DNA from 2 places in the Streptococcus sp. Marseille-Q8145 genome. Region 1 is predicted to be linked to the other one. Evidence: riboswitches for the same ligand, from Rfam matches in the RefSeq annotation. Region 1 holds a riboswitch; the other holds the start of a gene.
The links. Region 1 has a riboswitch for preQ1 ahead of ACWPVL_RS00955 (QueT transporter family protein). Riboswitches for the same ligand answer to the same signal wherever they lie in the genome.
Positions count from the first base shown of each region.

Region 2: another riboswitch for preQ1. It lies ahead of ACWPVL_RS10520 (nucleoside hydrolase); the one in region 1 lies ahead of ACWPVL_RS00955 (QueT transporter family protein).

Region 1 covers NZ_CBCOPQ010000001.1:166,785-182,673, reverse strand. Annotated here, with positions in the region: gene ACWPVL_RS00965 (hypothetical protein) at 1-680, shown strand, start outside; gene ACWPVL_RS00960 (GtrA family protein) at 867-1,307, opposite strand; PreQ1 riboswitch class II at 1,336-1,458, shown strand; gene ACWPVL_RS00955 (QueT transporter family protein) at 1,456-1,971, shown strand; gene ACWPVL_RS00950 (hypothetical protein) at 2,584-3,339, shown strand; gene ligA (NAD-dependent DNA ligase LigA) at 3,630-5,588, shown strand; gene ACWPVL_RS00940 (diacylglycerol kinase family lipid kinase) at 5,597-6,556, shown strand; gene pulA (type I pullulanase) at 6,571-8,868, shown strand; gene ACWPVL_RS00930 (LTA synthase family protein) at 9,004-11,205, opposite strand; gene ACWPVL_RS00925 (class I SAM-dependent rRNA methyltransferase) at 11,567-12,730, shown strand; gene aroD (type I 3-dehydroquinate dehydratase) at 12,727-13,404, shown strand; gene ACWPVL_RS00915 (shikimate dehydrogenase) at 13,394-14,248, shown strand; gene aroB (3-dehydroquinate synthase) at 14,302-15,369, shown strand; gene aroC (chorismate synthase) at 15,461-15,889, shown strand, end outside.
Region 2 covers NZ_CBCOPQ010000005.1:142,327-158,215, forward strand. Annotated here, with positions in the region: gene ACWPVL_RS10465 (ABC transporter ATP-binding protein) at 1-992, shown strand, start outside; gene ACWPVL_RS10470 (ABC transporter ATP-binding protein) at 989-2,728, shown strand; gene ACWPVL_RS10475 (aminotransferase-like domain-containing protein) at 2,771-4,054, opposite strand; gene ACWPVL_RS10480 (transcription repressor NadR) at 4,193-4,705, opposite strand; gene ACWPVL_RS10485 (hypothetical protein) at 4,744-5,268, opposite strand; gene ACWPVL_RS10490 (zinc ribbon domain-containing protein YjdM) at 5,476-5,814, shown strand; gene ACWPVL_RS10495 (Pr6Pr family membrane protein) at 5,823-6,449, shown strand; gene pyrR (bifunctional pyr operon transcriptional regulator/uracil phosphoribosyltransferase PyrR) at 6,736-7,263, shown strand; gene ACWPVL_RS10505 (uracil-xanthine permease family protein) at 7,260-8,540, shown strand; gene ACWPVL_RS10510 (aspartate carbamoyltransferase catalytic subunit) at 8,597-9,514, shown strand; gene ACWPVL_RS10515 (LytS/YhcK type 5TM receptor domain-containing protein) at 9,661-10,227, opposite strand; gene ACWPVL_RS10520 (nucleoside hydrolase) at 10,232-11,209, opposite strand; PreQ1 riboswitch class I at 11,331-11,375, opposite strand; gene ACWPVL_RS10525 (RidA family protein) at 11,509-11,892, shown strand; gene rapZ (RNase adapter RapZ) at 11,960-12,850, shown strand; gene ACWPVL_RS10535 (YvcK family protein) at 12,847-13,824, shown strand; gene whiA (DNA-binding protein WhiA) at 13,821-14,732, shown strand; gene ACWPVL_RS10545 (NAD(P)/FAD-dependent oxidoreductase) at 14,765-15,733, opposite strand; gene ACWPVL_RS10550 (FAD-containing oxidoreductase) at 15,844-15,889, opposite strand, start outside.

The DNA.
Region 1 (15,889 bases):
TTGCTTTAGGAACATCCATGAGTAAGAATAGTATAACTTTTTTGCAGCCGCTTACTGAATTAGAGTATCAACTAATCATCCCAGAAAAAGTTTTTGGTGTTTTATTTTTAGTTTATTGGGCGATGTATATGATTATTTATATCATTTCAAAAAGAAATAGAATTTATGCTTATTTACTCAATTTACTCGTCTTATTCACTCTTATTCATTTAAGCATTTTTGGACTAATTTTAGGCTTGCAATTCTTTGTTCCTTTTTTAATCATTCGGATTATTTATTGGCTAGCTTATTCCGTAGCAGTTGTCTATATTATTTATAGTCTCATAACAAAGTCATATACTAGAGTTTTTGATATTGACAAGGAGAAAATAAAGAAATATACAAATGTTATCTTGGCTTTATGGTTTATAAATTTTATTGCGGGTATCCTTATTTCAGGGTTTAAAAATTTACTTGCTCATTTACTTTTGGCTATATTACCCATCGCTCCAATCTTTCTCATTATTATCTTAATATCATTGAGTAAATCAACATTCTCTTCACTATTTAATCTTAATGCAGTCAATAAAAATCAAGAGAAATACCGTGAGGAATATGGCTATAGCATTGAGGAATGGTATGGGAAAAAGTCAAAAATGTATAAGGAACATGTTAAGAAGCAACGAGGCATTAGTAAATAAATATCTATCCGAAAATTTCCATCTGGTTTGACTTCAGACTCTGATTGAGGACTATTTTGGTGTCAAAGGCGATATTACTCATCTGACAGCTGAAAATCCCAGCTTGGAAGTCTAAAAATAAAAACATCTGGATCAGAAATATCTGGTCCAGTTTTATTTTTATAGGTGAAAATAGCTGCTCTATTCTTATTTTGCCTTGTTTTTAAAGACAAAAATCTTGCTGAAGACGTAGTTGAGAACGATAATCAGTACTTGAGCCATCAAAGTTTCAATGGTGTTGACCATCTTAATATCGTTGTGGACGAATTGACCAATAATCTGCGGGAAGCTAGTGATAAAGATAAAGGTTAACAGCAAGTTCAAGGCCATAGTTGCCAGCCGGGCTGTGAAAAATTTGACCAATCGCACTGGCCAGCCTTGTCTTTTTTGCTTGAAAACGATGGTATCGTTGGTCACAAAGGCAAAGAGAATGCCCAGAATATCACCTATTATCGTAGCTAGTAGTTCGTTTCCTGTCAGTTCATAGCAGAGCATCCGACTGACGACGGAGACAAGAGTGGTTGCCACACCAAAGAAAAGGTAGGATAGAACCTCATTGTCAAAGAATTTTTTAATCAAAGTTTTCATAAGCATAGTCTATCACATTTCTAGGATTTATGCTATACTAGTGAAGTTGTCGATTTTGAGGAGATAATTTTCCCGTCTGACGCAACCCTTGGCGCTTAACTTCTTTCGCCAAGCATATTACACGCGCTCATGCGCTAAAGGAGAAAACATGAAACAAGAAAACTTATCAGTCCGTGATTTGGTTCAGATTGCCATTGTTGCTGCTATTTATGTGGCCCTTACGATTACGCCCCCTTTAAATGCTATCAGCTATGGTGCTTACCAGTTCAGAATTTCTGAAATGATGAACTTTATGGCCTTTTATAATCGTAAATACATTATGGGAGTGACCATCGGCTGTATGATTGCCAATCTCTATAGTTTTGGAATCATTGATGTCTTTGTCGGCGGCTGGTCAACTTTAGTCTTCCTATCATTGGGTGTCTACCTCTTTAGTCGCTATAAGAATCAATACCTGATTAAAGATTTGCTTCGTTTGGATCACTTCTATTTTGCGATTTTCTTCTCAATTTCGATGGTGACGATTGCAGCAGAGTTGTATTTCTTACAGGGCTTGCCATTCTTCCTGACTTGGTTTACAACGGCTATTGGAGAGTTTGCTTCCTTGATAGTTGGGGCTATCATTATTAACCAGATTGCGAAAAGGATTGATTTGACAAAATAAGACAGCAGAGAGCGGAATTTCCGCTCTTTTTCTGTCCTTTGCTTTCTAGGAAGAATTCGGAACAAATAGAGGAAGATTTTGTGTATTGTGGTATAATGTCCACACTTTACTTAGCAGTCCTAATTTTATATATAGATTGAGTCTCAGATCGCTTTTTTAAATATCAGAAATACATATGACTTTGAATAACTCGCTTCAACTCATCATTTTATGGGTAATTTAAAAAATATATTTTGCAATGATTGTTTCATGCCTAATTAGGTAAATTAGCCATTCTTCGAGCGGTCGTATTTATATTTTCATCGTTTGAGGGAAGATCTTACCGTTTGCAAATTGATGGTTAAGTCGATATATTTTTCCTTCTCAAGTATTTTCCAAATCATTTAAACTTTTTAAAGATAAGAACCACTTTCTAATTAATCAAAGACTACTTCAAATTTTTCAACTCTTGATAACATGAGAAAACCTCCGTAAAATGATTCAATTTATCATAACAAAAAAATACCGAAAAAACACCATATTATATTGGTATGCGTCTGGTGTTGGATGAAATTGACTTTCGAAAACATTAACTATATAATGTCTGTAAACAAGAAATAATGAGGTAACGATATGAATAAAACAGAATTACTGTTACAAAGACTAGATGATATTGGTCAGTCTCTAAAAGATTCTAGACAAGCACTAGCTTTGCTGGCACTTGGTTCTTGCGGAGCAGAAAGAGAACGATTGGATCAGTACTCAGATTTGGACTTCTTTGTTATTGTAAAAGATGGCTACAAGCATGCCTATATCCAGGACCTAACCTGGTTAAGTAAGCTAGAACCAATTGCATTTCACTACCAAAATACAGTGGATGGACATAAAGTTCTATTTGAAGATGATGTTTTTTGTGAATTTGCTGTCTTTGAAGCTCATGAACTAGTAAACATTCCCTTCGCTGAAGGCAAGATTATCTGGAAGGAGGTCGGTTTTGATGGAACAATCTGCCAACCACAAAGATTGCCATCAAAAGAAAATAGAGACCGTGAATGGCTGTTGGGAGAAATTTTATGCAATCTCTATATAGGACTAGGTCGCTATCAGAGAGGCGAAAAATTTGCTGCTTATGATTTCATCCAAAACAGATCCGTCAAGCTTTGGACCGAACTAATCAATTTGGAAAAAACTTCTAAATCTAATTTTATAGATATTTTTAACAGCAACAGGCGATTTGAAAAAGGTTATCCAAATGAGGCCAAACAATTACCCTACTTTTTGCAAGGTTACGAACTAATCTCTGAATCTGCTCAGGCACTCCTAGAATATCTTGATAAACACTATCCTCTTAACGCATTTATAAAAGAAAAAATTCGCAATTTATTATAATAGAGACTTTCCAAAAAATGACCTAAATTCCAAAAGTTAGTTATCTTTGTCAACTGTAGTGGATTAATGAAATTTTAAAATCTGTAGAGGATAATTGATGTCCTCTACTTTTTTATGTTCAGAGTGAGAAAGATTCATTTCTTAAAGTTGCCAAAGTTAAAAAATCCAAAGGTTAGTATTTGATTGGTTTAATCAGAGACTAAAAAGTGCCTTTGAGGTTACTTTTTTAGTTGAGCTTAGCGTTTACTTTAGCTATTGGACTGTTGGGTGAGGTGTGTTATAATAGAAGTATGAAAGAAAGAATGTCAGAATTAGTCAAATTGCTCAATCGATACGCCCATGAATACTATACGGCAGACAGGCCAAGTGTATCGGACAGCGAGTATGACAGACTCTATCGTGAGCTAGTGGAGTTAGAAGAAAAGTGCCCAACTGATATCCTACCTGATAGCCCAACGCATCGGGTGGGTGGGAAGATTTTAGAAGGATTTGAAAAATATCCACACCAGTATCCTCTCTTTAGTTTGCAGGATGCTTTTTCACGTGAAGAATTAATGGCTTTTGACCAGCGGATTCGCAAGGAATTTCCCCAGGTTTCCTATATTTGTGAGCTCAAGATTGATGGGCTTTCTATTTCCCTGACCTATGAAAAGGGAATCTTGGTAGCAGGGGCGACTCGGGGAGATGGCTCTGTTGGTGAAAATATCACGGAAAACCTCAAGCGGGTCAAGGATATTCCCCTGACTTTGAAAGAACCGCTGGATATTACGGTTCGTGGAGAGTGCTACATGCCCAAGGCTTCCTTTGATGCGGTCAATCAGCTGCGGCAGGAGAACGGTGAGCCTGAGTTTGCCAATCCCCGCAATGCGGCAGCAGGAACCTTGCGCCAGTTGGATACAGCGGTTGTGGCCAAGCGCAATCTAGCAACCTTCCTCTACCAAGAAGCCAGTCCGACTGAGGCTAGAAGCCAGGAAGCCGTCTTAAACAAGCTGGCGTCTTTGGACTTTTCAGTTAATCCGATTCATTTTCTAGCGGATTCGATTGATGCCGTTTGGGAGTTTATTGAAAAGATTGCTCAGGAGCGGGATAGTCTTCCTTATGAGATTGACGGTATTGTCATCAAGGTCAATGACCTGGCGGTGCAAGAAGAACTTGGCTTTACGGTCAAGGCACCTAAGTGGGCCATCGCTTATAAGTTTCCAGCTGAGGAAAAGGAAGCCCAGCTTCTGTCTGTTGACTGGACAGTCGGCCGGACGGGAGTTGTGACTCCAACGGCGAACTTGACGCCAGTTCAGCTAGCGGGGACGACTGTTAGCCGAGCAACCTTGCACAATGTGGACTATATTGCAGAGAAGGATATTCGTCAGAAAGACACCGTTATCGTCTATAAAGCGGGGGATATTATTCCTGCTGTTTTGCGCGTGGTGGAGTCTAAGCGGGTCTCAGAGGAGGCTTTGGAAATACCAAGTCACTGTCCGAGCTGTGAGAGTGAGCTGGTGCATTTCGAGGACGAAGTGGCTCTGCGTTGTATCAATCCGCTCTGTCCAGCCCAGATCAAGGAAGGCTTGATTCACTTTGCCAGCCGGGATGCTATGAATATTACTGGCCTTGGTCCAGCAGTGGTCGAAAAGGTCTTTGATAAGAACTTGGTCAAGGATGTGGCTGGAATTTATCGACTTTCTGTAGAAGATTTGCTGACCTTGGACGGCTTTAAGGAAAAATCAGCGAATAAATTGTATACTGCTATTCAAGCTTCCAAGGAAAACTCAGCAGAGAAATTGCTCTTTGGTCTGGGAATCCGTCACGTGGGAAGCAAGGCTAGTCGGATTTTGATGGAGAAATTCCACGATATGATCAAGCTGTCTCAGGCAAGTCAAGAGGAAATATCTTCCATTGACAGCCTAGGGACAGTTATCGCTCAGAGTCTGCATTCTTACTTTGAGCAGGAAGGCAGTCAGCTTCTGCTGCAAGAATTACAAGAAGCTGGCGTCAACCTAGACTATCTAGGGGAGAAAGTGGCAGCTGATGCCGCTCTCGCTGGCAAAACAGTCGTATTGACCGGAAAATTACAAAAATTAACACGGAATCAAGCTAAAGAAAAGTTGCTGAGCTTGGGTGCAAATGTCGCTGGAAGTGTGTCTAAAAAGACTGATTTGGTGGTGGCAGGTAGCGATGCAGGCAGCAAATTAACCAAAGCTCAAGAACTTGGGATCGAGATTCGAGACGAGGACTGGCTAGATAGCTTGTGAGGCTGAGTATGGAAAATAAAATAAAAAAAGCAAGATTAATTTATAACCCAACTTCTGGGCAGGAAATTATCAAAAAAAATATTGCCGAAGTCTTGGATGTCTTGGAAGATGTTGGCTATGAGACCAGTGCCTACCAGACGACTCCAGAGCCTTTCTCTGCTCAGCGAGAAGCTGAAAGAGCAGCAAGAGCAGGTTTTGATTTGGTTATAGCAGCCGGTGGAGATGGGACTATCAATGAAGTAGTGAATGGAGTTGCAGGCTTAGATGTGCGCCCCAAGCTGGCTTTCATTCCAACTGGTACGACCAATGATTATGCGCGTGCCTTGAAAATTCCCATGGGAGATCCAGTGGCTGCAGCTCGTATTATCGAGAAAAACCAGACGATTCAGATGGATATCGGCCGGGCTTATGGTAGTAAATACTTTATCAACATTGCGGCGGCAGGCACTCTGACAGAGCTGACTTACAGTGTCCCTAGTGAAGTCAAGACCCGTCTAGGCTATCTGGCTTATGTAGCCGAAGGAGCCAAAATGCTGCCACGCTCCAAATCGCGTAAGGTACGGATTGAGCATGACCATGGTGTTTTTGAGGGCAAGATTTCGCTTGTCTTTGCAGCCTTGACTAATTCTATCGGAGGCTTTGAAAAACTAGCGCCAGATACAAAACTGGACGATGGAAATTTCACCTTGATTCTTGTAAAAACGGCCAAGTTGTTTGATATGCTTAGTCTCATCATACAAGCAATTAATGGTGGCCAACATGTGACGGATGCTAATGTTGAATATCTGAAAACCAGCAAATTGAAGCTAGAAGTATTAGATAAAAAAGCTCCCTTTATGTTGAATCTAGACGGTGAGTACGGAGGAGATACACCAGTAGAATTGGAAGTTTTGCACAATCATCTGGAGTTTTTCGCCAATATAGATGAAATCGATGAGAGCGCTCTTTCCTTAGAAAAATTAGAATGAAGAGATAAATGAAAATGCTAGACTATAAAGTCATTGTCCATTACCACAATCCTAAGGGAGATTACTTTTCTTATGATTTGTGGCAGTGGCAGACAGATCAGTGGGGAAAAGAAGCACCTTTTTCTAAACTAGATTATTTTGGTATCCAGGGAGAACTATCTTTTAAAAGTTGGGAGCCTCTTAGTCAGGCTCATGTGATTGTCAAGCGTTCAGACTGGTCCAGCCAATCTTGCGACTACCACATTGACTTATTGCCAGTTCATTTGCCTACAGAGGTGTGGTTGATTGAAGGAGATCACCAGGTCTACTATTCCTTGCAAGCGGCGACGACGAGCCACCAATATTCGCGGCGACGTCCTCATAATTTCGATGTGGCCATGCGGTCGGATTATTTTGATGAATGCTGGGGCTACCAAGGTTGGCTTGGGCATCGTCTGCGGGGGCAAGTAAATGAGTTTAAAGTTTGGGCTCCGACAGCCAAAAAAGTTGAATTGCTAGTCTATGAAACTTCGGATAATCAAGCAGCTGTTTATAAAGAATTCTCTATGGAAAAGGGAGAGATTTACTCGCACGATCATGCTAAAAATACAATCGGAGTTTGGTCGGTGGAAGTGCCAGAAGATTTAGCTGGCAAGGGCTACCAGTATCATGTTCATTTTGAAAACCAGCATTTTTTGACGCGCGATCCTTATACAATCGCCACCTGTCCTGATGGCAAGCGCTCAGCTATTGTTGCTGAACAGGACAAGACTGTTGCTGGTTTTAAGGTATGTCAAGGCAAGGAGGCAACTTGGCGTTTAGATAATCCGAATCAAGCGGTCATTTATGAGATGCATATCCGCGATATTAGTAAATCGCCTAGTTCCGGTGTCGCAGAGCATTTGCGAGGGACTTTTTTAGGTGCTTGTCAAGGAGGCACTAGAAATAGTCAGGGAGATCAGACTACTTTTGATTACATTCGCAATCTAGGTATCAATGTCGTGCAGCTCCAGCCGGTTTCTGACCGACACAAGGACTATGACGAAAATGGCCAAGTTACTTATAACTGGGGCTATGATCCACAGAACTACAATGCACCAGAAACTAGTTTTTCTTCTAATCCGAATGATCCGGGTCAGGCCATCCGAGATTTGAAAACCATGATTCAGGCTTATCATGATGCAGGGATTTCTGTGACCTTAGATGTGGTTTACAATCATATTTATTCGACCTTCGACTCAGCCTTTCAGTCAACGGTTCCCGATTATTACTACAGGATGAATCCCAACGGTTCTTTCCAAAACGGTACCGGAGTTGGCAGCGAGACGGCCAGTGAGCATGAAATGTTCCGCAAATTCATGATTGATTCACTTCGCTATTGGGTAGAAGAATTCAATGTGGATGGCTTCCGTTTTGATCTGATGGGAATCCATGATGTCACCACCATGAATATCATCCGAGAAGAAATGGATAAAATTGATCCACGGATTTTGCTTTATGGTGAAGGTTGGGATATGGGAACAGGCCTGATGCCAGAGGACAAGGCTAAGAAAGACAATGCATATCAACTGCCGCGAATTGGCTTCTTTAATGATACTCAGCGCGATGCGATAAAGGGTGCTGAAGTCTACGGTGGTCTGAAAGCTGGTTATGTGAGCGGACAAGCGACGGAAGATATCATAGCCAAAGCCATTCTGGGTAGCAGTGAGTTAGGCTCCTATTTGACACCAACTCAGGTTCTTAATTATGTGGAGGCGCATGATAATTTCAACCTGCATGATTTGCTGGTTGACTTGCACCCAGAAGATGATGAGGTCACTCGGACCAAAAGAATTGAGCTGGCAACAGCTATGAACTTGCTTATGCAGGGTATGGCATTTATGGAATTGGGCCAAGAATTTTCCCGCACGAAACTAGTAGGAACAGGCGAAGAGGGCCAAGTCCTGCCTAGCGACCGTGACAGAGCAATGAACAGCTACAATGCTCCCGATGCTATCAATCAAGTGAATTGGGAATTGATCAGCCAACATCAGGAGAGTATTGACTATATCAAGCAAATCCTTCGCTTAAAGACAAGTCAGAAGGAATTTTCTTATCAAACCTATGAAGAGATTTACAAACATGTCTTTGTAAAAGAAGCCTTTGCCGGCAGTGGTATCGTCATTTTTGAGATTAAAGATGAAAAACATTATGAAATCATTTTTAATGCAAGTGGACTGCCATATTACCTTGAGAATGCGGATCACCTGCGTTTGTTGGTCGGAAATAGTCGTCATAAGAGACCCTTCTATGTGGAGAATCTGACCGCTTCCGTTTTTGAAGTGATTGCATAATATGAATAAAAATAAGAAAAGGTTGAAGACAGGCTTTGCAGCTTAAGTCTTCAATCTTTTTTTGTGCTTCAAAAATAAAAAAACTCTCCCTCAACATTTTTCAATGTTTTAGGAAGAGTTGAGTAGCCTCATAGATTAGGGACTGGCACTTGAACTGGAGGAGCTAGAAGAGCTGGAGGACTCTCCGCTAGTTCCCTCTTCGCTGCTAGTGCTAGAGTGAAATTGTTCTGGGTGAAGTACTCGATAACTTGGTGAATTAAAGAGATCCACAGAAGATACACCGCCACGTTTTGAATAAAGACTGGTTGATTGGTCGCCTTTTTCTTTCTCAATGGCCTTGAGGGCTTTCAAAGAGTTGATGTAATTGTAATCGTCAGGATTGACTTTTCCTAGATTATTGCCTGTGTAAAAGCGGAATAGGTCCCCTGTCTGAATAGCATCGCTCATTTTCAGTTGTGTATTTGCGGCTGTTCGGATAGCTTCTAGTTCAGCTGTTGTTGATTCGTCTGGCAGAGTGATCTCCTCACCAGTTTGTGTGTTGTAAATGCGGCCGCTATAACTTGTGTATTTTGGTGTTACAAAGTTATTGGTTGAGCGGAAGGCCACGATTTGCTGGTGCTGAGGTGAGAGGAGGTCTTGCCCGACTTGAAGGTAATTTTTGGAGTCAATCCCCAATAAATGCTCCAAGGTTGGCAGCATATCGATTTGTCCGCCAAAGGTATCGATGATTTTTCCCTTTTCCATTCCAGGTATCACGACCATGTATGGCACTCTCTGCAACATGGCATTGTCGTAACTAGACCAAGTCTCAGAATTTTTATTGATCAAAGGTGCCAAAGCTGGATTACGGGAATTGGAAATTCCATAGTGGTCGCCGTAAAGGACGATAATTGAATTTTCATAGAGTCCAGCTTCTTTCAGGTAGTCAAAGAAAGCTTTGACAGCTGAGTCGAGGTAGTTTGCTGTTGCAAAATAGCCATTGATGGTTTCGTCTTTGGTATCTGCCAGTGGGAAACCAATCTCATCGCCAATCAGACTGGTCGTATAAGGATAGTGATTAGAGACGGTGATGTATTTGGCATAGAAAGGCTGCTGCAAATGTTCCAGATATTTGATGGAATCTTTGAACATAATCTTATCGTTCAAACCATACTGGAAGGAGTTGGTCTCGTCTTGCTTGGTAAAGTAAGACGCATCGAAGAAATAATTATAACCCCATTGCTTGTAGGCTGTGTTGCGGTTCCAGAAACTACCTGTATTTCCATGGAAAACAGCAGATGTGTAGTCTCCATTTTTTGATAGGATAAAAGGTGCTGCTTGTTGGGTATTGGTACCGCCGTAGTTTACCATGAAGGAGCCTTGGTTGAGACCAAAGAGACCCGTTTCAATCATGGTCTCCGCATCGGAAGTCTTTCCAGCCTTGACCTGATTAAAGATATTTGAAAAAGCCAAAGTTGAGTTGGAGTGGTAAAGGGAGTTGAGGAAAGGCGTAACTTCATATTCCTTGCCCTCCATCTGCAGTTTATAATCAATAAGAAACTGCTGGAAGCTTTCTAGATGGACATAGATAACATTGCGACCTTTGGCAATACCATAGTATTCAGAGTTTGGCTCAGCATAATGGGATTGGATATATTGTTGAACGGGTTCTAGATCCTTGGCAGAGGCTTTGGAACGCTCTTTATTAGCAGCATAGGTTTGATTGGCACTGTAGCCCAGGAAGGCAGGAAGACCAAGGGCGCGAACGACATAGTAATTTGAAAATCCGCGTGTCAGGAGCTCAGGACGATCAATTTCTGCTAGGAAAAGATTGGCCGAAAAGAGCATCGCTGATAGGGACGTTACAGCAAAGCTGGCGCGGAAATTAAACCTACGATGATCCAAGCAGATATACTTTTTATAAAAAAGCCAGCCCAGAATTGGAAAATCAATGATATAGATAGCATCCCAAGGGCGGAAGAGCTCCATGGCTGCTGCCCCGAGACCTGCAGACACCTTGCTAGAGGCCAACATGGTATTAACTGTCACAAAGTCGGTAAACTCACGGTAGTAGATGGAGTTTGAGACCAACCAGACAAAGAGCATGATGTAGATAGCCGTGCTGACACAATAAAAAAGCTTGGTCGGCTTGATATAAAGGGCGAGTCCAATCAGTAAAAGTCCAATTGGGAAAGGGTTAATCAGAGCCAGAAAAATTTGATAGGCTCCTTGAATATCTAAATTAAAATCAACGGTATAAGCCCACATGGTTTTTAACCAATAAATCGTGAGCAAGCTCAAGACGAAACCGAGCCTTGTACTCATAAAATTGAGTAAATTCTTGGTTATTTTTTTCACAGAAAGATACTTCCTTGTCTTATTTCCTAAAAATTCTCTTCTTCTAAGTATATCACAATTTTTCAAGATGAGGAAAAATTGAGGTGATTTAGTGTTTAGTTTATTTTATTTGTAAGGTAATTTAATAAGGGCAATTATTTCCTAGCTTCAAGATTGTTCGCAAAAATATCTAAAATTAAACAGGCTTTGTTTCAATATTAATGATGGAAAGTGGGAATAGGGAAGCTTACTTGAAAGTCCGCCTGATAAAATAAATATTTAATATATAAAATGTTGGAGATTTCTTCTACTAAAACAAGTATTATTTGAAAATAATAAATATGCTTTGAGAATTTTCACAATATTTGGTATAATAATGCTTATGAAGAAACTTACTGTTAATAAACAGACAGAGGAAAAGTTGAGAAAAGGAATTTTAGTTCTAGATAAGAATGATTTTCCAACTCTTTCATTCACCGATCAATGTGTGGAATTGCATAGTCAGCAGGGGAAGTTCTTGGGAACGGCTTATCTCTCCTTACAAAATAAGGGGCTTGGTTGGCTGATTTCCTATGCTAAGGTAGAGCTGAACTCAGCTTTCTTTCAGCATTTGTTTGAAAAAGCTAAAGACAAGCGTTTCTATTACCGTCATGCGGAGGATACGACAGCCTATCGCCTGTTTAACCAAGAAGGTGACGGTTTTGGCGGTTTTACGGTTGATATCTATGAGAAATATGCCGTTTTCTCTTGGTACAATTCCTTTGTTTTTTCAATTAAGGATCAGATAGTGGCTGCTTTCCAGCAGGTATTTCCTGAGGTCGCTGGAGCTTACGAGAAGATTCGCTTCAAGGGCTTGGACTATGAGTCTGCCCATCTCTACGGAGCAGAAGCGCCAGCCTATTTTACGGTTTTGGAGAATGGCGTTCGCTATCAAGTTTTCATGAATGATGGCCTGATGACTGGGATTTTTCTGGACCAGCACGAGGTACGGGGGAGTCTGGTTGACGGCTTAGCTAGCGGAAAAAGCCTGCTCAATATGTTTTCTTATACAGCAGCTTTCTCGGTGGCAGCTGCTATGGGCGGTGCCAGTCAAACAACTTCGGTGGATTTGGCCAAACGTAGCCGCGAGCTTTCCCAAGCGCATTTTGAAGCCAATGGTTTGGATTTAGAGCCTCATCGTTTCGTGGTTATGGATGTCTTTGATTACTTCAAATACGCCAAGCGTCACGAGTTGAAATATGATGTGATTGTCCTTGATCCGCCGAGCTTTGCTCGCAATAAAAAGCAGACTTTCTCTGTTGCGAAAGATTGCCATCGTTTGGTGGCTCAGGCCTTGGAAATCTTGAGTCCGAAAGGAACATTGATTCTTTCGACCAATGCAGCCAATGTCTCTAAAAGTAAGTTTAAAAAAGAAATTGAAAAAGGATTTGCAGGAGTTCCTCACCGCTATCTAGCGGAATATGGCCTACCAGCAGACTTTGTATACAATAAGAAAGATGAGAATAGTAACTACCTAAAGGTATTTACAATTAAGGTGGATAAATGAAATTAGTCGTTTCAATCATGCCCAGAAGTTTAGAAGAGGCTAAAGCAATTGATGTGAGTCGTTATGATGATGCTGACATTATCGAATGGCGCGCGGACTTTTTGCCGAAAGAGAGCATTCTCAACGTTGCTCCTGCTATTTTCGAGAAATTTGCTGGTCGTGAATTGCTCTTCACGCTGCGAAGTCGCGGAGAAGGTGGTGAAATTGATCTGTCAGATGATGAATATGTTGCTCTCATCAAAGAAGTGGCCAATTTTTATTCGCCAGACTATGTTGATTTTGAATACTATTCGCATAAAGATAAATTTGAAGAAATGCTCGAGTTTCCAAATTTAGTTCTCAGTTATCATAATTTTGAGGAAACGCCTGAAAATATGATGGAAATTTTGTCAGAATTGACAAGTTTGGCACCAAAAGTGGTCAAAGTTTCTGTCATGGCTCACAATGAGCAGGATGTCTTGGATCTGATGAACTACACTCGTGGATTTAAGATTTTGAATCCTGAGCAAGAGTATGTAACGATTTCTATGGGAAAAGTCGGAAAGATTTCTCGCTTAGCTGCAGATTTGACAGGTTCGAGCTGGTCTTTTGCTAGCGTTGAACAGCCGAGTGCACCGGGTCAGGTTTCCCTAGCAAACATGAAGGTTGTGCGGGAGATTTTAAATGAAAATTGATGGCCATACTCGTCTAGCTGCAGTGGTTGCTAAGCCGATTAAGCATAGCATTTCACCATTTATTCATAATACTGCCTTTGAGAAGACTGCTGTCAATGGTGTCTACCTTGCTTTGGAAATTGAAGCAGAGGATTTAGAAGCGACCGTTGCTAATATCCGAAGGTATAATATGTTTGGGATAAATTTGTCAATGCCCTACAAGCAGGAAGTCATCCAATATCTTGATGAATTGGCTCCCAGTGCCCGTCTTATCGGGGCTGTGAATACAGTGGTGAATAAAAATAGTATATTGATAGGATATAATACGGATGGCAAGGGATTTTTTAAGAGCTTGCCGTCTTTTGCTATTCAGGGCAAAAAAATGACCATTTTAGGTGCTGGAGGAGCCGCAACAGCTATTATCGCTCAAGCTGCTTTGGATCAGGCAGAAGAAATCTTTGTCTTTACTCGGCAGGCATCCTATGATAAGACCGTCAGCAAGATGGCAGTTATCAGCCGCCAGACTAAGAGTAGGATTCATGTTTTTAACTTAGAAGACTTAGCTACCTTGCAGGATAAAATTAACCAATCAGACCTTCTGGTCAATGGAACAAGTGTGGGTATGGATGGAAAAACTTTGCCATTAGCTGAAAGTATTCAGCTGCCGAGCCAGATTTTAGTTGCGGATGTGATTTACAAACCTTTTGAAACACCTTTTTTAAAGTGGGCTCGAAGTCAGAAGGTAGTGGCAGTGAATGGTCTGGGTATGTTGCTTTATCAGGCAGCAGAAGCTTTTGAGCTTTGGACAGACCAATCCATGCCCTGTCAGGAAATTTGGCAGCAGCTAGAAGCTCTGTATAAATAGTCACTCGTACTCAGCTCCTTTAAGGTTGGAGCAGGAAAAACAAGGAGGCGCTTATGAAATTGAATGTAAATCTCCCCCATCATCCCTATGATATTACCATCGAAAAAGGAGCCTTATCTCAGGCTGGAAACTGGCTGAGTCAGCTGTGGCAGCCTCAGAAAGTGGTCATCGTCACGGACAATCGAGTGGCTCGACTCTATGCGGAAAAGGTCAAGCTGAGCTTGGAAGCGGCTGGATTTGAGACTTTTGTCTTTGACTTTTTGGAAGGCGAAGCCAGCAAGAACTTAAAGACCGTCAACAAAGTCTATGAGTTTTTGGTCAAGGTTGGTCTGACCCGCAGCGACGGCATTGTAGCCTTGGGAGGCGGAGTCGTCGGTGATTTGGCGGGCTTTGCCGCTTCGACCTACATGCGGGGCGTTCATTTCGTGCAGATTCCGACCAGTCTGACAGCTCAAGTGGATTCCTCTATCGGTGGTAAGACAGGTGTCAATACACCTTGGGCCAAGAATATGGTCGGGACTTTTACTCAGCCTGATGGAGTTCTGATTGACCCTGAAGTCTTGCAGACTTTAGGGCAACGTGAATTGATTGAAGGTATGGGCGAGGTTGTCAAGTACGGCTTGATTGAGGATAAGGAACTCTGGGATGAGCTGTCAGAAATGGATGGCAGTCCAGAGTCGATTTTAGAGCATGCTGAAAGCATCATTTACCATTCCTGTGATGTTAAACGTAAGATTGTAGTTGAGGACGAGCTGGATAATGGCGTCCGCCTCTATCTGAATTTCGGCCATACTATTGGGCATGCTATCGAAGCGACAGCGGGCTATGGAAAAGTCATGCACGGTGAAGCCGTGGCGATTGGCATGGTACAGGTTTCTCGTGTCGCTGAAAAGAAAGGCCTCATGCCAGCCGGAATCACAGAAGACATCATCCATATGTGTCAGAAGTTTGGCTTGCCGGTGGATTACCAGCCTTGGAATGAAGCTGCTCTCTATCAGGCACTGACCCATGATAAGAAGGCTCGAGGCAACTCTATCAAGCTAGTACTGGTGCCCGAGCTGGGTTCGGCTAGTATTCACCAGATTCCGCTGGAAGAGATGAAAGAATTTCTGAAGAAATAAGTGCCAGATGGAGTTTAAGACGATTGGACAGTTTGGATGAAAAATAGACAGGTTGTCCATCTCTTTCCATCCCAGAAATAGGAGAAAATGTATGAGATACTTAACAGCAGGAGAATCCCACGGACCACGTTTGACAGCTATTATTGAGGGGGTGCCGGCTGGTCTTCCTTTGACCGCTGACTATATCAATGCTGAGCTCAAGCGCCGTCAGGGTGGGTACGGCCGTGGTGCCCGCATGAAGATTGAAAGTGACCAAGTCGAGATTACGTCTGGGGTTCGTCATGGCTTGACCATGGGCGGCCCGATTACCCTCAATGTCACGAATCTGGATCATCAGAAGTGGCTGGAGATTATGGGTGCGGCAGATGTGGATGAAAAGAAAAAAGGGCTGCGCAAGATTACCAAACCACGCCCTGGCCATGCTGACTTAGTTGGCGGCATGAAATATCGCTTTGACGATTTGCGAAATTCCCTAGAGCGCTCTTCTGCCCGCGAAACGACCATGCGTGTAGCAGTCGGA
Region 2 (15,889 bases), on a different contig from region 1:
GCTTATCCTATGTTCTGACCTTGATTTTCGGAGGAATGTTTATCTCCCAAGGTCAATTTACAGTCGGTGAACTGGTTACCTTTATGACTTATCTGGATATGCTGGTTTGGCCGCTGCAAGCGATGGGGTACCTAGTGAATATCAGCCAGCGGGGAGCTGTTTCTTATGAACGGATCGAACAGTTGTTGGCGGAGGAGTCGGATGTCAAGGAAGCCCAGCAGCCACTTGCCAGTATCCAAAATGGCCGACTGGACTATGAAATCGATTACTTTGCTTATGAGAACGAAGTGACTTTGAAGGATATTCACTTTACATTAGAAAAAGGGCAGACCTTGGGGATTGTAGGGCCGACTGGATCTGGGAAGACCACCTTGCTGCGCCTCTTGCTTCGGGAGCAGGATATTCAGGAAGGAGCAATTTATCTGAATGGCCACGATATCCGAGAGTATGCTCTTAAGGATCTGCGTGGTCTGATTGGTTATGTGCCTCAGGATCAGATACTCTTTGCCCTGTCCATTCGGGACAATATCCGCTTTGCCAATCCAGAACTATCAGAAGAGCAAGTCATCCGAGCAGTCCAACTTTGTGGTGTTTATGAAGATATTAAGGCTATGCCGAATGGTTTGGATACGCTACTTGGAGAGCGAGGCGTCTCGCTTTCTGGCGGTCAGAAGCAGCGTTTGGCTATGAGCAGAGCCCTCATCACTAATCCAGAAATTTTGATTTTGGATGATTCCTTGTCAGCAGTAGATGCCAAGACCGAGCATGTGATTTTAGAAAATCTCAAGCAGGAACGAGCTGGCAAGACGACCATTATCACTGCCCATCGTCTGTCAGCCATTGTCCATGCGGATTTGATCCTAGTGCTGGAGAATGGCCGTATTAAGGAACGAGGTAGCCACCAAGAATTGCTGGCAGCACAGGGCTGGTATGCTCAAACCTATCAAAATCAACAATTATATGAACGCTTTGAGGAGGAGTCTGCAAAATGACAAAACAATCAACTTTTAGACGCCTTCTAGATTATATGTGGCGCTACAAATGGATTAGCCTCCTGGCTCTAGTCTTTATTTTTGCGACAACTCTGGTGACGACGGCCTTGCCACTTTTGGCTCGTTCTTATATTGACCAGTTTGTCAGCCGAGAGGCAGCCTCAAGTGGTCTCTATCTGCTGGCAATTTACTATGGTCTCTTTCTTTTGCGGGTGCTCCTTACTTTTCTGGGGCAATATGCTTTTGCAAGGGTGGCCTACAGCATTGTCCGCGATCTTCGGCAGGAAACTTTTGCGAATATGCAGCAATTAGGGATGGCTTACTTTGACCAGACTGCAGCAGGGGCTATCGTTTCTCGCTTGACAAACGATACCCAGTCAGTGGCTGATATGTTTAGCAGCATTTTTTCTAACTTCCTCAGCTCCATGCTTATTTTGGTGGTGACAATCGTAACTATGTTGGCTCTGAATTGGCGGCTGACTCTGCTGATTGTCCTCTTTTTGCCTATCATGCTTGGTTCGATTATCCTGTATCAGCGGCTTTCCAATCGCTTGCTCAAGCAAGTCCGAGCTAAACTGAGCGACCTCAACGTCAAACTTTCTGAGAGTATTGAAGGGATGCGGATCATCCAAGCCTTTGGTCAGGAAAAGCGCCTGTTAGAAGAATTTGAAGAAATCAATGGGGAACATTTGGCTTTTAGCAATCGCTATCTGAATGTGAACAGCCTCTTTCTACGCCCTGCTATGTCCTTGCTGAAAATTTTGGCTTATGCTCTTATTCTGACTTATTTTGGCTTGAGCTGGCAAGTAGCTGGAGTGACTGCAGGTGTCATGTATGCCTTTATCCAGTATGTCAACCAGCTTTTCAATCCCTTGATCGATGTCATGCAAAATTACTCTGTTCTTCAAACTTCTATGGTAGCAGCGGAGCGCGTTTTTGAACTGATGGACCGTAGAGACTTTGAGCCTGAGCAAGCAGAAGAAGGACCTGAGATTCAGGCGGGCAATATTGACTTTCAGCATGTGAGCTTTTCCTATGACGGAAAAAGAGAGATTCTAAAGGACATTTCCTTTAGCGTCAAGCAAGGTGAGACGATTGCCTTTGTCGGGCCAACGGGGTCGGGAAAATCCTCCATTATCAACCTTTTTCTGCGCTTTTATGAATTTGAAAAAGGTAGGATTCTTATCGATGGCAGAGACATCGGAGACTATAGTCAAGCAGAGTTACGCCGCAATATCGGTCTTGTCTTGCAGGATCCCTTTCTCTACCACGGCACCATTGCCTCCAATATCCGCATGTATCAGGAGAGTCTGTCACAAGCAGAGGTAGAGGAAGCAGCTCGCTTTGTCGATGCCCATGACTTTATCAGCCAACTGCCTCAGGGATATGATAATCCAGTTACTGAACGCGGGTCCACCTTCTCTAGTGGCCAACGACAGCTTTTGGCTTTTGCCAGAACCATCGCAACCAAGCCTAAAATCCTGATTTTGGACGAAGCCACAGCCAATATCGATTCGGAAACTGAGGAGTTGATCCAGCATTCTCTCCGGAAAATGCGGCAGGGTCGAACCACTATTGCCATTGCCCATCGGCTGTCCACGATTCAGGATGCCAATTGCATCTACGTTTTAGATAAAGGGCGCATCATTGAGTCTGGTAGCCATGAAGAGCTTCTAGCACAAAATGGGACCTATAAGAAAATGTATCAGCTGCAGGCAGGGATGATGGATGCCTGATAAACAAGGAGAAATTCAAACAAAAGTTGTAGGACAATATGCCTACAACTTTTTTAGATAGTCTTTCAATTTTTCCAGATTTTCCTTTAAATCATCAAACAGTAGCTTAGCATAGTAGTAGGGGCAGGTCTGAATGTAGCTACTTTCAAAAAAGTCCAGCGGCAGCTTGCTATGTTTGAGGGAGCTGACTGATGAGAGGGATTGCAGGTCAAAAATCACGCCATCGGTTGTCAACTGGTGGGGTAGAGGGAAATGAAGTTCGTCCAAGAGGAATTGTGCCTTATTTTTTTCAACTTCCAGTTGGTTCAATAATGCCAGACGATTCTTTTCAAACATCAGATTGTCAATATAGAGGGAGAGAGCTTTTTGCATGATGAGGTTACTGTCGTAGTCAACCGCTTTTTTATAGGACAGAAAGGTCTCTCGAATCTGAGGTGGCAGAGCCAAAGCAGTGATGCGCAGGGCGGGAAAAAGACTGGTGGAAAAAGACTTGATATAGAGAACATGCTGGCTGTCATCTAGATAGTAAAAAGGCAGTTCTCGCTTGCTATCAAAGTCGGCCAGATAGTCATCTTCAACGATATAGACATCATAACGCTCAGCAAGGGCAAGGATTTCTTCCTTTTCCTGACGGCTGTAGGAATGTCCTAGTGGATAGTGGAAACGGGGAATCGTATAGAAAAACTTGATTTGCCCTGTTTGAAAAATCCTCTCTAACTCTTTTAGGTCAATCCCAGACGGCTTACGCTCTATGGTCTCATAAGGCAGTTTCTGATTTAGCAGTAAGTCGTTGATCCGATGGTAGGTGGGCTGTTCCACCAGAATGGTCTCTTTGCTATTAGGAAAGTCGATCTGAGAGAGAATGTAGAGGGCTTGTTGGGTACCGGAAGTCAGAATCAGATTGTCTGCAGAAGTGTAGACCGCGGAGTCCAAGAGCAAGCGCTGGACCGACTGTCGCAGATCCTCCAGTCCTTCTTGCTGGGAGTAGTAGTTAAAAAGATAGTTTTCTCGACCGATCAGCGTTTCATTGACACAAAGGCGGAAGTCTTCATAGGCTTGATGGCGGTCGTCTGTCACAGCCAGCTCAATATCTTCCTTTTTGTTTTGGTCATTTTCCAAGACATAGTAGCCGCTCTTAGGCACGGCATAGATATACTTTTGATAACGAAGCTCAATCAAGGCCTTCTGGGCAGTATCCTTGCTGCATTGGTAGCGGTCTGCCAGCTTGCGGACGGAGGGAATCTTTTGCCCCCTAGTAAGTCTTCCCTTGTCAATGTCCCTAATGATTTTATCCATGATGATTTGGTATTTAGCTTTTGCTGCCATTCTGTCCCCCTACAGATTTCTTTCTCTTATTTTACCTTATTTCGAGGAAGTTGACAAAGTTTCTTGTTCATTTAAAATATAAAAACCAGCCTTGAATTCCCTTCAAAACTGGTTCAATCTACAATATTATCCTTATGCCTATTCTTGCAGAAAGCCCAGTGTAGCTAAGGCTTCCTCGATATAGTCTAGGTCCTGTTGAGAATCTGCCTCGATTAAATGGTAATGAATTCCATTTGTTAGCTCGGATAAGGCACGAAAATCGCTCTCTGAGACTTGCTCTAAAAATTGCTGCACATCGCGACGACAGGTCAATTTCAGATAGGTCTGGATTTCCCCATAGACAGGATGCTCAATCATGATATTTTGCACCCGCCCGCCATTATCAACGATGGCCAAAAGTTCGGCTTCAATATCGTCCGCCTTGTGTTTGAGTTTAAAAAGTCTGTGAAAATGAGCGGGTTGATTGCTTTCTTTATAGAGATAGCCCCTATTGGTACTGATAATGGGAGTGCCATCGGCTCGCAGCAGAGCAATATCCTGAACGATAATCTGACGAGTGACATGAAATTGTTCCGCCAAAAATTGTCCATTTAAAGGTTGCCGAGCTTCTTTTAAAAGCTCTAATAAATCATTTCTTCGTTTTTTTGTCATAACTTCATTGTAAATCAAAACTTTAGAAGATTCAAGGTTTAACGAATCTTTTTCAGAGCCTGATAGACAAATTTTGCAATGACAAAGTCCACCATGCTGTGAATGATTGTTCCAAATCCGACTAAAGCGAAGAGGATATAGAAGGCATTGGCCGGATAGTCTGTCGTTGTGTAAAAGAGAATGCAGACCACTACCTCGCCAAAAGCATGAATCAAGGCCAGGACGAAATTAAAGATCCAAATCTTTTTCTGACTATCCAGTGTTTCAGGATACTTTTGCAGGTAAAGAGCGCCGATAGTCCCGAAGAGCAGGTGAGACAGGGCTCTCAGTGTGATGATGAAAGGGAGACTAGACATGGCAAATCCAATAGTAGAGCCGAGGACGACAATCACTGTCATGAGTGGTGAGATGAACATGGCCAGAAAGATTGCAACGTGGCTGGCTAAAGTGAAGGAAGCGGGCGGAATGACAATCTTAATCGGCATAACCAGCGGAATAACGATGGCTAGGGCAGTCAAGAAAGCGGTCAGTGTCATAAACTGATTTTTGGATGTTGGTTTCATAATAAACTCCTTTTATCTACTGTATATACACTAGAATAGTACATTGTTTTGTCATAAAAGTCAAGAAAGTTTTTTGAAAACAAGTGATTTTCTTTGCCCATTTGTCAAATAAGATAAAATATCGTATAATAAGACGGTAAAATATGGCTGTCATTCGATTCTTATTTTTTTCTGAATGTCTGCCCACTTATAAGGAGAAATGAATTAATGAATAATTTGCCAAATTGTCCAAAATGTAACTCAGAATACGTTTATGAAGATGGTGTCCTCTTGGTTTGTCCAGAATGTGCTTATGAATGGGATCCTGCAGAAGTTGCAGCAGGAGAAGCTGGTCCAGTGGCTATTGATGCAAACGGAAACCAGTTGGCCGATGGGGATACAGTTACCTTAATCAAGGACTTGAAAGTCAAAGGTACTCCTAAGGATCTCAAACAAGGAACGCGCGTGAAAAATATCCGCATCGTCGAAGGCGACCACAATATTGACTGTAAGATTGACGGATTTGGTGCTATGAAGCTCAAGTCAGAATTTGTCAAGAAAATCTGAGAAGCGCTATGAATAAAAAAATAATTCTTTCTTATCGCCTTCTTCTTTTGGTTTTGGCTTTTGTAGGGGTCTATCTGGAAATTGCTAAACTTGGAGTGGGAATGCTAATGTACTACACGGTCTTGTCTAATCTTCTGGTTCTGTTATTTACCGCCTATCTCATTTTTAGAATGTGGACGAACAATAATTGGGAGAGTTCCAAGCTGTTGCGCGTGAAGGGTGGTGTGACCATGTGTATCATGATTACCTGCGTGGTCTATCACTTGCTCCTAGCTCCGATTGCGACCGATTTTTATCGCTTGGAAAATTTCCTTTGCCATTACATTGTGCCACTCATGTTTTTCTTTGATACTCTTGTATTTGATAAAACCCGACAGTATCGTTGGTTTGATCCCATTTCTTGGACAAGTGTTCCGCTGATTTACATGATTTTTGCCCTTATTAACGGTTTTTTCTTGAAAATTGATATTCCGAATGCTAAGGATAAACCCTTTCCCTACTTTTTCCTTAATGTCTATAAGCACGGTTGGCCTTATGTTATCAAGATGTGCTTGATTATCTTTGTGGCTTATCTGGTCTTTGGTTATATTTTTTACGGAATCAAATCTATCTCATTTTCAAAGAAGAAAGCTTAGAGTATTATAGTGGGAAATAGAAAACAGATGTTCTCTGTTTTTTATTTTGTTGAAATGGATTAGCAATTTCTCATGAAAAAAGTTCATTTTTTTCTTGAAATGGAATTAAAATTGTGGTATAGTTATAAACAATTAAATAGTCCTTTAATTCTATCCAGAGAGATAGGCAAGGAGCAAAGTAAAAATGATGGGTGGAGTGTGACAAGTGCGTCTTGTTTCAGCCTGTCTCTATTTTCTGAGGTCTCCTTGCAAAAGGAGGCTTTTTTAATGTTTTTAGGAGGTTTAGATGAAGACAAAGGAAGTTGTCGATGAGATCACTATGAATCGTGCCATCACGCGGATCACCTATGAAATCATCGAGCGCAACAAGGATTTAAGCCAAATCGTTTTGGCAGGCATTAAGACCAGAGGGGTTTTCATTGCCAAGCGGATCCAGCAAAGACTGGCTCAGCTAGAGAAAATTGAGATTCCAGTTTGCGAAGTGGATACAAAGCCCTTCCGAGACGATATCAAGGTCAAGGAAGACACGACAGTGATTCCAGTTGACATTATTGAGCGTGAAGTGATTATTGTTGACGATGTGCTCTATACAGGTCGGACGATCCGCGCAGCCATTGATAATCTTGTCAGCAATGGGCGACCATCACGTGTTAGCCTCGCTGTTCTAGTGGACCGCGGGCACCGTGAGTTGCCGATTCGGGCAGACTATGTTGGCAAAAATATTCCAACGAGCCACCTTGAAGAGATTATTGTTGAAATGACTGAAAAAGATGGTCAGGACCGAGTTCTGATTGTAGAGGAGGAGACAAGATGAGTCAAGAAGTTAAATACGATGTCCATGATATGCCAAAACCTGGCTTACTCTTAGGACTTTCATTCCAACATTTATTCGCTATGTTTGGGGCGACAGTGTTGGTTCCGATTCTGGTGGGAATTGACCCAGCGGTAGCCCTGTTTTCAAGTGGTTTGGGAACGCTGGCCCACTTGACAGTGACCAAGTACAAAATCCCTGCTTATATGGGCTCCAGCTTTGCTTATATCGCTGCCATGCAAATCTTAATGAAGACAGATGGGATTGCTGCGGTTGCGCAAGGTGCTATCACGGGAGGTTTGGTCTACTTCATCGTTGCCCTCATCGTGAAATTCGCAGGAAACGCCTGGATTGATAAGATTTTGCCGCCAGTAGTGGTGGGGCCGATCATCATGGTGATTGGTCTGAGTCTAGCGGGTACAGCCGTTGGCGATGTGATGTATAAGACCGTTGGAGACCAGAAGGTCTACGACATCACCTACTTTGCTATCGGGATGGTAACCCTCCTCTGTGTCATTCTATTTAACATATACGGTAAGAAAATCGTTGGTATTATTCCAGTTCTGCTGGGCTTGATTGTTGGCTATATCTTCGCTCTGATTGTTGGATCGGTGACAGGTCAGGAGATTATCTCTTTTGCCAACGTGACAAAAGCTTCTTGGTTCCACGTTCCGCCGATGAATCTTCCGTTTATAGATTATGATTTTAAATTGTATCCAAGTGCAATCCTAACAATGGCACCGATTGCCTTTGTAACGATGACAGAGCACTTTGGGCATGTAATGGTTCTGAATAGCTTGACAGGCAAGGATTTCTTTAAAGAGCCTGGTTTGGATAAGACTTTAGCTGGAGACGGTCTGGCTCAGGTTATCGCGGGTATCTTTGGTGCTCCGCCAGTAACCAGCTACGGTGAAAATATCGGGGTTATGGCGCTCAATAAAATCTACAGTGTTTATGTGATTGCTGGTGCTGCTGTATTGGCTATTGTCATGAGTTTTGTTGGGAAAGTATCTGCCTTGCTCCAATCGATTCCAAGTCCAGTTTTGGGTGGCATTTCCATCGCCCTCTTCGGGGTAATTGCTTCCAGCGGTTTGAAAATTCTGATTGAAGCACAAACCAATTTTGACAATAAAAAGAACCTGCTGATTGCCAGTGTCGTTCTGGTATCTGGTATCGGTGGTCTGACCCTGCAACTATCAGGTCTGCAAGTTTCAGGGGTTGCCTTGTCAACTGTTCTCGGAATTGCCCTCTACCTCATCCTGCCAGAACCTAAAAATTAGGCTGACGAGATTGCTACATTTGTCCAAAGTTTTTAATAAAAAAGGAGTATAACATCATGTCATCAAATCAAATCGCACTTAAAAATCTTGTATCTATGGAACACCTTACGAACGAAGAAGTAATGGCTTTGATCAAGCGCGGGATTGAATTTAAAAACGGCGCAAAGGTTCATTATGATGAGCAGCATATCGTTGCAAATCTCTTCTTTGAATCTTCAACACGGACTCACAAGGCTTTTGAAGTAGCAGAATTAAAACTTGGATGCGACCTGCTTGACTTTGATGTCAAGACAAGCTCAGTCAACAAGGGAGAAACCTTGTACGACACGATTTTGACTATGTCAGCTCTCGGTGTAGATGTCTGTGTCATCCGTCACCCTGAGGTGGACTACTATAAAGAATTGATCGAAAGCCCAACAATTACAACTTCTATCGTAAATGGTGGTGATGGTTCTGGTCAGCACCCAAGCCAAAGTTTACTTGACTTGATGACAATTTACCAAGAATTCGGTCATTTTGATGGTTTGAAAGTAGCTATCGCTGGTGACCTTGATCACTCACGTGTAGCCAAATCTAATATGCAAATCTTGAAACGTCTCGGTGCTGAGCTTTTCTTTGCTGGTCCAGATGAGTGGAGAAGTGCGGAATTTGCTGACTATGGTAAGTTCGTAACGATTGACGAAGTTATTGACCAAGTGGATGTCATGATGTTTCTCCGCGTACAGCACGAACGCCATGACTACAACTCCATTTTCTCTAAGGAAAATTATCATAAACTCCACGGTTTGACGCAAGAGCGCTATGACCGTATGAAGGATACCGCTATCTTGATGCACCCAGCGCCTGTCAATCGCGATGTAGAAATTGCAGACCATTTGGTTGAAGCTCCAAAATCTCGAATTGTAGAACAAATGACAAATGGCGTCTTTGTCAGAATGGCAATCATTGAGGCTGTTCTCAAAGGACGAAACTAATCTCAAATGTAGCTTTGGAGTAGGATTGGACTCTAGAAGGGTCTGTCTACTCCTTTTTTATAACTTGACATTAAAGACGGATAAAAGACAAATGTTAAACTAAAAAGAACTACTCGAAATCACTGTTTCTGAGTAGTTCTTTTGATTTATGCATTGTTGGATTTTGCAAAGATTCTGGGGCTGACTTTTTTGAGTTGTGGGATGAAGGCAAGACTAACCCCAATAACGATGAGGCGGTCTGCATAGTCGGTCAGTGCTTGGACAATGATGGTACTGGTGACCAAGTCTAAGCCTAAACCGTGTAAACCTTGAACGATAATACTAGATCCGCTTGGGGTAATTCCGTTGAAGACTATCACAGTGATCAGAGAGGCCAAAGCAGTAGCTGGCAGAGAGACTAGAACCGTTTTCCAGAGGAGGTTTAGTCTTGGTTTTGAATCAGCAGTGAAAAAGACCGAGACAAGCAGAGCCAAAAGAATGGCTACTGGAGAGAAATAAATAGCAGAAATGTCCGTTGTAAAAGCGCTAATAAGAGCACTGGCAACCGCAGTTCCTACTCCCCAAATAGGTCCTAAAATGAGGCTAGCCAATATCGTTCCAAAAGTATCCAAATAAACAGGAAGTTTTAGAAAAAGGGCAATGTTAGCTCCGATATAGTTTAGAGCGATGCAGATAGCTGTAAATGTGATGGTAAATGGTGTTGTTTTTTTCATAATTTTATCCTAAATTTAAAGTTTCTAGATCTTGGCAGATGATTTCCTTTGACGTGTTGAGTATCACGGAGAGAAAATCCTGAAAGAAGAGGTGGCTGTTTACTTGGGTCAGCACCTTAGCATTGGCTTGCTTACCATAAAAATGATAGGCATCAACCAGCGTTTGTCCCATGGCAATGCCTTCCGTTGCAAGATCGACGAAGGAGTTAAAGCCTTGGCAAAGGTCTCCATGCAGGAAATGGGCAACAGCCAATGGATCGTTGATGACACAGCCGATGATATGTTCATACTCCCAATGAAAATCCCAGTAAAAACGCGTGATTTTTCCGACAAAGTCGGCGACTTCAGGATTGATAAAACGCATATATTCCAAGAGATTGGGTGTCAAGACAATCTTTCGAGTGACATCTAGACCGACCATTTCGATCTTCTTTCCAAGTTTTTCGTAGGTTTCTTGGGCTGCATGCGGATCGCACCAGTAGTTGTACTCCGCTACGGGTGAACAGTTGCCGTGCGATTTGTAGCTGCCGCCCATACTGACAAAACGGTCTAGATGCTGCCCAAGGTTAGGATTTTTCCTAAGAGCCAAGGCAATATTGGTCAAAGGCCCCAGTGCAATGATGGAAGTGTCACTATTTTTCTGGAAATAGTCTGCCAGATAGTCATAAGCTGCTTGTGGCTGGGCTTGGGTGGAACTGCTTCTTGCTATCCCGCTTTCCCCCAATCCATCCATGCCGTGGGTATCCTGAGCGGAGACGAAATCACGAACCAAGGGCTTGTCGGCTCCTGCATATACTGGAATATCTAGCCGATTCAGCCTTTCCAGGATTTTAAAGGCATTTTCAAGACCAAGTTCCACTGGGACATTTCCAGCGACTATGGTCAAAGCAACGACCTCTAGTTCAGGGTGTTGCAGGGCATAGAGCAGAGCTAGGCTGTCGTCTATGCCAGGATCGCAGTCAATAATAACTTTTCTTTTCATAGGTCCTCCTTTTGAGAAATAAAATAAGGCTGAAACCTCAGTCTCAACCTCTCAGTTAGTTCTGCCAAAGTGGCAGGACACCAGAAAAAACTATGCGCAATTACATTACTTTAGAATATAAGGGTACTTAGTTTTTTATACTGGGAAGTTTGCGAACCAGTCCAAAACAAGTGTTTTGAATTATGCATTTACTATCATAAAGAAAAATTTCCTAAAAGTCAATGGGAAGGGGGACAAGAATAGTCAGTCTTTTGACTTTATGATATAATAAGTAAGATAAAAGAAATGAGGAGAATACAATGGCAAAAATAGTACAAACAGATAAAGCACCAGCAGCAATCGGACCATATGTCCAAGGAAAAATCGTCGGCAACCTTTTATTTGCAAGTGGTCAGATTCCTTTATCACCAGAGACAGGAGAAATTGTAGGTGCAACGATTGAAGAGCAGACCCAGCAAGTTTTAAAAAATGTAGGAGCTATTTTGGAAGCAGCTGGAACAGATTTTGACCATGTGATCAAGGCGACCTGTTTCCTAAGTGACATCAATGATTTTGTGCCATTTAATGAAGTCTACAAAACAGCCTTTAAGAGTGAATTTCCAGCTCGTTCGGCAGTGGAAGTGGCTCGCTTGCCTCGTGATGTAAAAATCGAAATTGAAGTCATTGCTGAGATTGTAGAATAAATGTTTGGGACCGGGAGAAGTTTCCCGTCCTTTTTTAGAAATAAAATGTTAGACGAAGGGAGAAAGAATGGCTGAACACAAGATTCAATTAGTGATTGTGACAGGAATGAGCGGTGCCGGAAAGACCGTTGCTATCCAGTCTTTTGAGGATCTGGGTTATTTTACCATTGATAATATGCCACCGACCCTAGTACCAAAGTTTTTGCAGCTGGTTGAAGGAACCACTGACAATGATAAACTGGCTCTGGTTGTTGATATGCGGAGTCGCTCCTTCTTTTTGGAGATTCAGGATATTCTGGATGAGCTAGAAAGAAGCACAGAAATTGATTTTAAAATTCTATTTTTGGATGCGGCCGACAAGGAGTTGGTGGCTCGCTATAAAGAAACCCGACGCAGTCATCCCTTGGCCGCCGACGGGCGGATTTTAGATGGAATCAAACTGGAGCGTGAACTCTTAGCACCTCTGAAAAATCTCAGTCAAAATGTTGTAGATACGACGGAACTGACACCACGGGAGCTCAGAAAGACCATCTCTGAACAATTTTCAAATCAAGCTGATCTGCACAGTTTCCGCATTGAGGTTATGAGTTTTGGTTTTAAATATGGTTTGCCTCTGGATGCGGACTTGGTTTTTGATGTGCGTTTTCTGCCTAATCCCTACTATAAACCTGAGCTGCGTAATCAGACAGGATTGGACAAGGATGTCTTTGACTATGTCATGAACCATGCGGAGTCAGAAGAATTTTACCAGAACCTGTTAGGCTTGATTGAGCCGATTTTGCCAGGCTATCAAAAGGAAGGAAAGTCTGTGCTGACTATTGCAGTTGGCTGTACAGGTGGACAACACCGTAGTGTGGCTTTTGCACAGCGTTTGGCGGATGATTTAGCGAAAAACTGGCCAGTTAATGCCAGTCATCGCGACAAAAATCGCCGGAAGGAAACGGTGAACCGCTCATGAGAAAACCGAGAATTACAGTTATCGGCGGCGGTACAGGAATTTCAGTTATTTTAAACAGCCTGCGGAAAAAGGATGTGGAGATCACAGCCATTGTCACAGTAGCAGATGATGGCGGCAGTTCTGGTGAGCTGCGGAAAAACATCCAGCAGCTGACGCCGCCGGGTGACCTTCGAAATGTTTTGGTGGCCATGTCTGACATGCCAAAGTTTTATGAGAAGGTCTTCCAGTATCGCTTTGCCAAAGGAGACGGCGTTCTAGCAGGTCATCCCTTGGGTAATCTGATTATTGCTGGCATTTCCGAAATGCAGGGTTCGACCTATAATGCCATGCAGCTTCTGACCAAGTTTTTCCATACGACAGGTAAAATCTACCCTTCAAGCGACACTCCGCTGACTCTGCATGCTGTGTTTACTGATGGAACGGAAGTTGTCGGTGAGAGCAATCTGGCCAGTAAGACTGGCATGATAGAGCGGGTCTATGTGACCAATACCTATGATGATGAAAAGCCTGTTGCTAGTAGAAAGGTGGTCCAGAGCATTTTGGATAGCGATATGGTGGTGCTGGGACCGGGTTCTCTCTTTACCTCCATCTTGCCAAATCTCGTCATTGAGGAAATTGGCCAAGCCCTCCTAGAGACCAAAGCAGAAGTGGCCTATGTCTGCAACATTATGACCCAGCGCGGCGAAACAGAGCACTTTTCAGATAGCGACCACGTTCAAGTATTGCATCGTCATCTGGGCAAAAAGTTCATTGATACTGTCTTGGTCAATATCGAGCCAGTCCCGCGCGAGTATATGAACAGCAATAAATTTGATGAATATTTAGTTCAGGTTGACCATAATTTTCGAGGGCTGCAGGAGCAAGTTCCCCGCGTTATTTCCTCGAATTTTCTTCGTTTGGAAAATGGCGGAGCTTTCCATGACGGCGAGTTGCTTGTTGATGAATTGATGCAGATCATACAGGTGCGCAAATGAGCTATACAGTAAAAGTAAAAGAAGAGCTTTTAAGCTTATCTGTAAAAGACAAAAACGAGTTGGCTGCCATTATCAAGATGGCTGGTAGTTTAGGAATTTCTTCGACCGGCCTCACCTTATCCATTTCAACAGAAAATGCCAAGATTGCTCGCCATCTCTATGAGCTGCTGTCGGACCTTTATCAGGTCAAATCAGAAATCCGCCACCATCAGAAGACTAATCTGCGCAAGAATCGCGTTTATACAGTATTTCTGGATCAGAAAGTTGAAGAAATCCTATCTGACCTACACTTGGCTGACTCCTTTTTTGGTATCGAGGCAGGGATTGATCAGGCCATTTTGTCAGATGATGAAGCCAGTCGTGCCTATCTGCGGGGAGCATTTCTGGCTAGTGGTAGTATGCGGGAGCCAGACTCGGGCAAGTACCAGCTGGAAATCCTGTCCGTTTATTTGGATCATGCTGAGGATTTAGCTGCTTTGATGCGCCGTTTTCTGCTGGATGCCAAGACCATTGAGCGCAAGAAGGGGGCTGTTACTTATCTGCAGCGGGCTGAGGATATCATGGATTTTCTCATTGTCATCGGGGCTATGGAAGCTACGGCTGAGTTTGAGTCTCTTAAGCTCATGCGGGAAGCGCGTAATGACCTCAATCGCGCTAATAATGCGGAGACAGCGAACATCGCCCGTACGGTCACAGCCAGTATGAAAACCATCAACAATATTGCCAAAATCAGCGATAATATCGGCATTGAGAGTTTACCTGTAGATCTGCAGGAGGTAGCCCAGCTTCGTATCCAACATCCAGACTACTCCATCCAGCAGCTAGCTGATAGTCTGAGCCGGCCACTGACTAAGAGCGGTGTCAATCATCGCTTGAGAAAAATCAATAAAATCGCAGATGAATTATAAAAGCTGCTGAGCTTGAGCTCGGCAGCGGTTTTTTATAGGCTTGTAGAATGTTTGGGTTGGACTTTTTGCTCAGGATAGATATGGTTAATGGCATTGTTGACAGCGGTAGGTGCCTCACCTAGCCCAGTCGCAATCAGGTCAATCTTTCCCTCGTAGCCGCAGCAGTCACCAGCTGCATAGATACCTGGCACGGAAGTTTCTTGCTTGCTATTGACCAAAATCTTGTGACGGTTGAGCTCCAAGCCCCAATCTTTGAGATTGCCGACAGAGGATTTAAAACCGTAGTTGACAAAGAGATGATCCAGAGGCAAAAGCTGACTATCCTCTCCTTTGACTTGGCTGATTTCCAAGTGGGTAATCTTGCCATTTTCACCGACCAATCGACTAGGTACAAATGGTGTTTTAATCTCAACACTAGAAGCCTTGAGTTCTTCCACGCTATGCTCTAAAGCACGGAAATTATCCCGACGATGAACCAGGCTAGTTTCTGCGATTTTTTCAAAAGCTAGCGCCCAGTCAACAGCCGAGTCACCGCCACCCAGAACAACAACCTTTTTGCCAGCGTATTGGCTGATGTTTGAAACGTGATAGTGGAGATTGCTGTAGCTTTCAGCATCGTCTAACTCCAAAGCCCTCGGTTTGAAGGCGCCGCCCCCCATGGCAATGATAATGGTTTTTGTTTGATGCTGGGCTTTAGAAGTCGTGATGGAGAAGCCATCATCAGATTTAACGATATCCAGCACTGTTTCATTGAGGCAAATCTCAGTCTGGAAAGTTTCCAGCTGCTCAATCAAACGCTGAGTCAACTCTTCGCCAGTCAAATTAGTAAAGCCCGGCACATCCAGAATCTTCTTCTCTGGATAGAGAATGGCCGGCTGACCACCCAGCTGAGGCAGGGAATCAATGATTTTAACCTTGGCTTGGCGCAAATGAGCGTAAAATGCAGCGAATAAGCCAACTGGACCGCCGCCGACAATCGTAATATCATACAGTTCAGACATAATTCTCCTCAATCTTTTTAAAATAAACTAGCATTATTGTACCACAAAAAGAGGTTGAAATGTAGTTAAATTTTTGTAGGGATTGTAAAAGCCCCATCAGGGGCTTAACATTAAATAGCAAATAAATCATTGAGGTTTTCAGCCAAAGTCGGGTGA